DNA from 2 places in the Janibacter endophyticus genome. Region 1 is predicted to be linked to the other one. Evidence: riboswitches for the same ligand, from Rfam matches in the RefSeq annotation. Region 1 holds a riboswitch; the other holds the start of a gene.
What was found. Region 1 has a riboswitch for S-adenosylmethionine ahead of JNO54_RS07855 (bifunctional o-acetylhomoserine/o-acetylserine sulfhydrylase). Riboswitches for the same ligand answer to the same signal wherever they lie in the genome.
Positions count from the first base shown of each region.

Region 1 (3,295 bases):
GAGCTCCTCCGTCGGGACGACCGCGTCGACGATGCCCTTGGCGACGAGGTTCTCGGCCAGCTGCACCCCTTCGGGGAAGGGACGACCGTTGACCGTCTCGTAGACGACCGGACCGAGGAAGCCGATGAGCGCCCCCGGCTCGGCGATCGTCATGTGGCCCAACGACCCCCACGACGCGAAGACCCCGCCGGTCGTGGGGTGGCGGAGGTAGACGAGGTAGGGCAGTCCGGCCGCCTTGTGCGCGACGACCGCCGCCGAGATGTCGATCATCGTCACGAAGGCGGGCGTGCCCTCCTGCATCCGGGTCCCGCCCGAGGAGGTCGCGGCGATGACCGGCAGGCGCATCGCGGTGGCACGCCGGATCGCCGCGACGACCCGCCCCGCAGCCGCCCGCCCGATCGACCCGCCGAGGAAGCGGAACTCGCCGACGACGAGCGCGACGTCATGGCCGCCGATCCGCGCCTGCCCGGTGATGACGGACTCGTCGCACCCCGACCGCTCGGCCGCGGCGGCGAGGGACTCCTGGTACTCGGGGGAGAGGGCTGAGTGGTCGAGCGGCTCGTCCCAGGAGAGATAGGTGCCGGGGTCGATGACGGCCTCGAGGAGCTCGTGAGCCCCGAGTCGGCGTGCGCTGGAGGACATGCCCCCAGGCTGCCCCACCCGACCCTCTACCCTTGGCTTCTGTGCTTGTGCCGTTGACCACCATCGTCCTCATCGCCTCGCTGGTGCTCGCCCTGGTGGCCGGCTTCTACGCCCTGCGCGACCGGCTCGTCGACGACCTGCTGCTCCTCGTCGCCGCCGTCGTCGAGCTGCTCCTTGTCGTCCAGGCGGTCGTCACCGTGGTCATGGCGCCGCAGGTCCAGACCCCCGGCGAGGGTGCGACGATGGCGGCCTACGCGCTCACCCTCCCGCTCGTCCCGCCGGCGCTCGCGCTGCTCGCGATCAAGGAGAAGAGCCGCTGGTCGATGGCCGCGGTCATGGGTGGCGCGATCGTCGTCGCGGTGATGACCCTGCGGATCCAGCAGATCTGGACCGTCCATGCCTGAGCCGGTCACCCGCGACGGGGCGAAGGGGGAGGCCCGCCGGATCGGGGGCGGCGCCGGGATCGTCCTCGTCCTCGCGTACGGGACGCTGGCGCTCGCGGCGACGGGCCGCTCGATCCTCCAGGTCGTCGAGTACTTCGACCGGGCGCCGCTGGCGTACGTGCTCAGCGCGGTCGCGGCCGTGGTCTACATCGTCGCGACGTGGGCGCTACTCACCGACCGGCGCCGCCTCGCGGGGGCGACGATCGTCTTCGAGGCGGTCGGGGTGCTGACGGTCGGGGTGCTGTCCTACGTGGCGACCGATCTCTTCCCGGACAAGACCGTGTGGTCGCACTTCGGGTCGGGCTACGGCTACCTGCCGCTCGTCCTGCCCTTCGTCGGGCTGTGGTGGCTGCGGCGCACCGCCACATCCTGAGACCCCCGTACCAGATCGTGGTCAGCGCCGGTTAACCTGACCCCAGGTCAAGAGCACCAGCGCCAAGTCCCGGCTCGCTGGTCGGCAACCCTCCACCGCGGTGGGGTGCCCCCGGGGACAGACGACCTGGTCCGCCGGCGCCCGCCGGTGGGCAAGCGCGATCGACAAGGAGCACCACCATGTCCGACCCCACCCAGTGGCAGTTCGAGACCAAGCAGGTCCACGCCGGGCACGCCCCCGACCCGACGACGGGCGCCCGGGCGCTGCCGATCTACCAGACGACGAGCTACCAGTTCGACTCCACCGAGCACGCCGCGAACCTCTTCGGGCTCAAGGAGCTCGGCAACATCTACACGCGGATCATGAACCCGACGCAGGACGCCGTCGAGCAGCGCATCGCTGCCCTCGAGGGTGGCGTCGGTGCGCTCCTGCTCTCGTCCGGGCAGGCGGCGACGACCTTCGCGATCCTCAACATCGCCGAGGCCGGCGACCACCTCGTCGCCAGCCCCTCGCTCTACGGCGGCACGCACAACCTCATCGGCACGACGCTGACCCGCTACGGCATCGAGGTGACCTTCGTCGAGGACGCGGGCGACCTCCAGCAGTGGCGCGACGCCGTCCGGCCCAACACCAAGCTCTTCTTCGGCGAGACGATCGGCAACCCGAAGTCGGACGTCCTCGACATCGCCGGCCTCGCCGAGATCGCCCACGAGGTCGGTGTGCCGCTCGTCGTCGACAACACGATCGCGACCCCGTACGTCCTGCGCCCGATCGAGCACGGCGCCGACATCGTCGTCCACTCGGCGACGAAGTACCTCGGCGGTCACGGCACGTCGATCGCCGGCGTCCTCGTCGACTCGGGCAACTTCGACTTCGCGAAGGACCCGGAGCGCTTCCCGAACTACAACGAGCCCGACGAGAGCTACCACGGCCTGCGCTACGGCCCGGACCTCGGCGTCGGCTCGGCCTTCGGGGCGAACCTCTCCTTCATCCTCAAGGCGCGCGTCCAGCTGCTCCGCGACATCGGCGCGGCGATCTCGCCCTTCAACGCCTTCCTCATCTCGCAGGGCATCGAGACGCTCAGCCTCCGCGTCGAGCGGCACCTCGAGAACACCCGCAAGGTCGCGGAGTTCCTGGAGGGCCACGACCAGGTCGAGGCCGTGCGCTGGGCGTCGCTGCCGAGCAGCCCGTACCACGAGCTCGCCCAGAGGTACGCCCCCCGCGGTGCCGGCGCGGTGGTCTCCTTCGAGATCGCCGGCGGGCAGGAGGCGGGTCGTCGCTTCGTCGAGGGCCTCGAGCTGCACAGCCACGTCGCGAACATCGGTGACGTGCGCAGCCTCGCGATCCACCCGGCGTCGACGACGCACAGCCAGGGCAGCGACGAGGGCCGCCTCGCGGCCGGTGTCACTCCCGGCCTCGTCCGGCTCGCCGTGGGCATCGAGCACATCGACGACATCCTCGCCGACCTCGAGAACGGCTTCGCCGCCGCGCAGGCCTGACGCACACCACCCTCCGACCCACCTCCTCCCCTTCGTCGCACGAGCCAAGGCTCGTGCGACGAGGAGGGCGGCCATGGCCGGGTAGGAGCCTTGGCTCGTGCGAAGGGGACGGTGACCCTGGCCCCGCACGAGCCTTGGCTCGTGCGTCGGGGAGGGTGACCCTGGCCCCGCACGAGCCTTAGCTCGTGCGAAGGGGTGGGCCGCTCGGGTGAGCGGTCCACCCCTTCGGCCTGTCGTGGGGGCCTGTGGACAACCGCCGACGTCACCCTCGCGCTCCGTCCTACGGTCGAGCCATGACCAGGCTGAGGATCAGCGCCGAGGGGGTGGCCGCGCTCGGT
Region 1 is NZ_JAFEJG010000004.1:1,619,868-1,623,162, forward strand. Features, by position in the region: gene JNO54_RS07840 (carboxyl transferase domain-containing protein) at 1-642, opposite strand, end outside; gene JNO54_RS07845 (hypothetical protein) at 684-1,046, shown strand; gene JNO54_RS07850 (hypothetical protein) at 1,039-1,458, shown strand; SAM riboswitch class IV at 1,504-1,622, shown strand; gene JNO54_RS07855 (bifunctional o-acetylhomoserine/o-acetylserine sulfhydrylase) at 1,638-2,957, shown strand; gene JNO54_RS07860 (hypothetical protein) at 3,251-3,295, shown strand, end outside.

Region 2 (3,295 bases), 750 kb from region 1:
CTCGGCCCTCGACGAGGCCATGGCGAAGGGGGTCACCGACCCCCAGCAGCTGCAGCAGGTGATCCGCCGGGCGATCGGCGGCTGGGTGGGCGGCAAGATCCGTCGCCGGCCGATGATCATCCCCACGGTCGTCGAGGCCTGACGCGCGGGGGTCAGCGGCCGGCGAGCTCGCGGACCGCCGCGACGAGCAGGTCGACGTGGGCCGGCGTGCTCGCCAGGCCCAGGCTGGCCCGGACCGCCGAGGAGTGGGCTGAGCCCCGGCGCTCGAGCAGGGCGTCGACGAGGATGTGCGCGCAGAACTTGCCGTCCCGGACCCCAATGCCGTAGTCCTCGGACAGCACCCGCGAGACGTCCTCGGCGGCCCAGCCGTCGATGGTGAAGGACACGACCGGGGCGCGCTCGTGGGTGGGCCCGAAGATCGACAGCGTCCGCACCCCGGGGATCGCGTCGAGCCGGCTGAGCAGCCCCCGCCCCAGCTCCGCGTCGAGCGCGTCGATGGCCGCGCGTTCCCGCTCGATCACCTGGCAGGCCGCGCCGAGGGCCACCGCGCCGAGCACGTTGGGGGAGCCGGCCTCGTGCCGGGCCGGGCCGCACTGCCACAGGGTCTCGTCCGGCGTCACCGCCTGGGTCGCGCCCCCACCGGCCAGGTACGGGTCGGCCGCGTCGAGCCAGTCGCCCCGCCCGACGAGGACGCCGGTCCCGTAGGGGGCGTAGAGCTTGTGACCGGAGAAGGCGACGTAGTCGACCCCTTCGGCCTCGATGTCGAGCGCCCGGTGCTGGACGAGCTGCGCGGCGTCGAGCGCCACGCGGGCACCGAAGCGACGGGCCAGGGCGACGATCTCGGCGACCGGCCAGTACTCGCCGGTGACGTTCGAGGCGCCGGTGACCACGACGAGCCGGTGCGCGGCCGCGTCGGCGAGCAGGGCCGCCTGCAGCCGGGCGAGCGCGTCCTCGACCGAGCTCGGCACGCCGAGTCGGCGCACCTGGCCCTCGTGCCAGGGCAGGAAGGTCGCGTGGTGGTCCGAGTCGTAGACGAAGACCGAGGCGTCGGTCGGGACGGCGCGGGCCAGGAGGTTGAAGGAGTCGGTGGTGTTGCGGGTGAAGACGACGTGGTCCTCGCCCCGGGCACCGACGAAGCGCGCGACGATCTCGCGGGCGGCCTCGTAGCGGGCGCTCGTGAGCCGGGAGAGGTAGCCGTTGCCCCGGTGGACCGAGCTGTACGTCAGGGTCGCCTCGTCGACGGCGGCCTTGACCTCGACGAAGGCGCTCGTCGAGGCGCCGTGGTCGAGGTTGACGTACTCGACGACCTCGCCGGAGCGGGTCTCGCAGGTCAGGCCCGCCGAGACGAGGGCGGGGACGGTGCTCGTGGTGCTCGCGATGGTCGACACGTGTGCTCCTTGGTCCTGTGGACCCAGCACTGCGACGGGTCCGCGCTTGCCGAGGTGCGTGCGCACGCCGGCCAGGTCGTCACCCGGAGCACCCCACCGCGGAGGAGGGTTGCCGACCAGCGAGCCGGGGCTTGGCGCTGGTACTCATGACCTAGGCCGGGACACTAGCAGCGCGGGGTCCTGACGTGTCGACCCCGCGGCGAGGATGTCTTGGATCCTGAGACCGGCTCAGGCGCCGGAGAGCAGCGCGATCACGGCGCCGGCCACGAGGTAGGGGCCGAAGGCCAGACGGCTGCCGCGGCCTGCCCGGCGGCTGACGAGCAGCGCCAGCGCGACGACGCCGCCGAGGAGGAAGGCGGCGTAGACCCCGACGAGGACAGCCCCCCACCCGTGCCAGCCGAGCAGCGGGGCGAGGCTGAGCATGAGCTTCGCGTCGCCCATGCCGATGCCGCGCGACCCGAGGACGAGGCTCACGAGGACGAAGGCACCGCCCACGACGAGCATCGCGAGGGTGGCCCGGCGCAAGTCGACCCACTGCCCGCTCGTTGCGGCCGCGACGAGCAGCAGGACGAGCACGCCCGGGACGGCGGGGAGCGTGAGGACGTTGGGCAGGCGGTGGACGTCCGTGTCGACCACGCCGAGCGTCAGCCCGACCGGTGCGAGCAGCATCGCCGCGGCCGCGGCCGCCAGCGGCTCGTGCTGGGAGGCACCGGCCAGGGCGACGACGAGGGAGGGGACGACGGCGACGAGCCAGCCGTGACGGGGGAGCGGACCCCCTTCGTCCGGGCGCCGGTAGCGGCCGTCCGCGAGCCAGCGGTGCGCCCACCACGTGCCGGCGACCGCGACGACGACGGCGACGAGGACGAGGTGCACGACGGCACCCTAACGAGGTCGAGGACGCCCCCTTCGCCCCTCTCCACAGGCGAAAAAGTGCCCCGGTGGTGCGCGTGTGACGCGTGTGAAGGGGGTGACGATCCCCTAGCCTGCGAGCATGGCGACACGTAACGGCACCTCCGCGCGCCCGCGCGGCGGCTCCACCCGAGCCCCCGGGCGACCCGCCCGCACCTCCGCGGCCAAGGGCCCCGGGCGGAGCGGGAGCACCGCGAAGAAGGCACCCGCCCGCGGCAAGAGCAAGGCTGCGGCGAAGGGGGGCGGCCTGCCGCTGCCCCTGCAGGCCGTGCGGTCCACCTGGATGGGGGTCGCCGGCGCCACCGGCGCCGGGGTCCGCAAGGTCGGTCACAGCGCCAGCCAGATCGAGCCGGAGCACCGTCGTGACGGGCTCGGCTTCCTCCTCCTCGCCCTCGCCGTCGTCGTCGCCGCGGTCGAGTGGTGGGGTCTCGGCGGGATGGTCGGCGACGTCGTCCACGCCGTCGCCGCCGGCACCTTCGGCCGGGTCGCCTACGCCCTGCCGATCGTCCTCGTCCTCGCCGCCTGGCGGCTCCTGCGCGGTGTCGTCGACGACGCCGGAGGCGCGCGCCTCGGTCTGGGCCTGGGCATGCTCGCCCTTTCGGTCTGCGGCCTGACCCACATCGCCCACGGCATCCCGCAGCCCCCCGCCGGCGCCGGACCCATGCGCGAGGCGGGCGGCATCGCGGGCTTCCTCGCCTCCGACCCGCTCGTCACGGGGCTGACCGTCTGGCCGGCCGGGATCCTCCTCGTGCTGCTCGGGCTCTTCTCGCTCCTGCTCATCACCGGCATCCCCTTCCACGAGCTGCCGACCCGGGCCGCGTACCTGCGCGCCGCCTTCACCGGGCACGTCCCCGACGCTGCCGACGAGACTCCCGCGGCGAGGGCCGCGGTGAAGGACGCCCGGCGCCGCCGCTTCGAGGACGGCGTCGACGAGCGGGACGGCGACACCGCCTACGACCAGGCCGCCATCATCGCCCCCGCGAAGCCCAGGCGTCGTC
Region 2 is NZ_JAFEJG010000004.1:2,372,869-2,376,163, reverse strand. Features, by position in the region: gene JNO54_RS11390 (ribonuclease J) at 1-142, shown strand, start outside; gene JNO54_RS11385 (aminotransferase class V-fold PLP-dependent enzyme) at 153-1,388, opposite strand; SAM riboswitch class IV at 1,426-1,540, opposite strand; gene JNO54_RS11380 (prepilin peptidase) at 1,617-2,261, opposite strand; gene JNO54_RS11375 (DNA translocase FtsK) at 2,380-3,295, shown strand, end outside.
Region 2: it holds a riboswitch for S-adenosylmethionine, as region 1 does, so the genes downstream of both, JNO54_RS11385 (aminotransferase class V-fold PLP-dependent enzyme) here and JNO54_RS07855 (bifunctional o-acetylhomoserine/o-acetylserine sulfhydrylase) in region 1, are expected to answer to the same signal.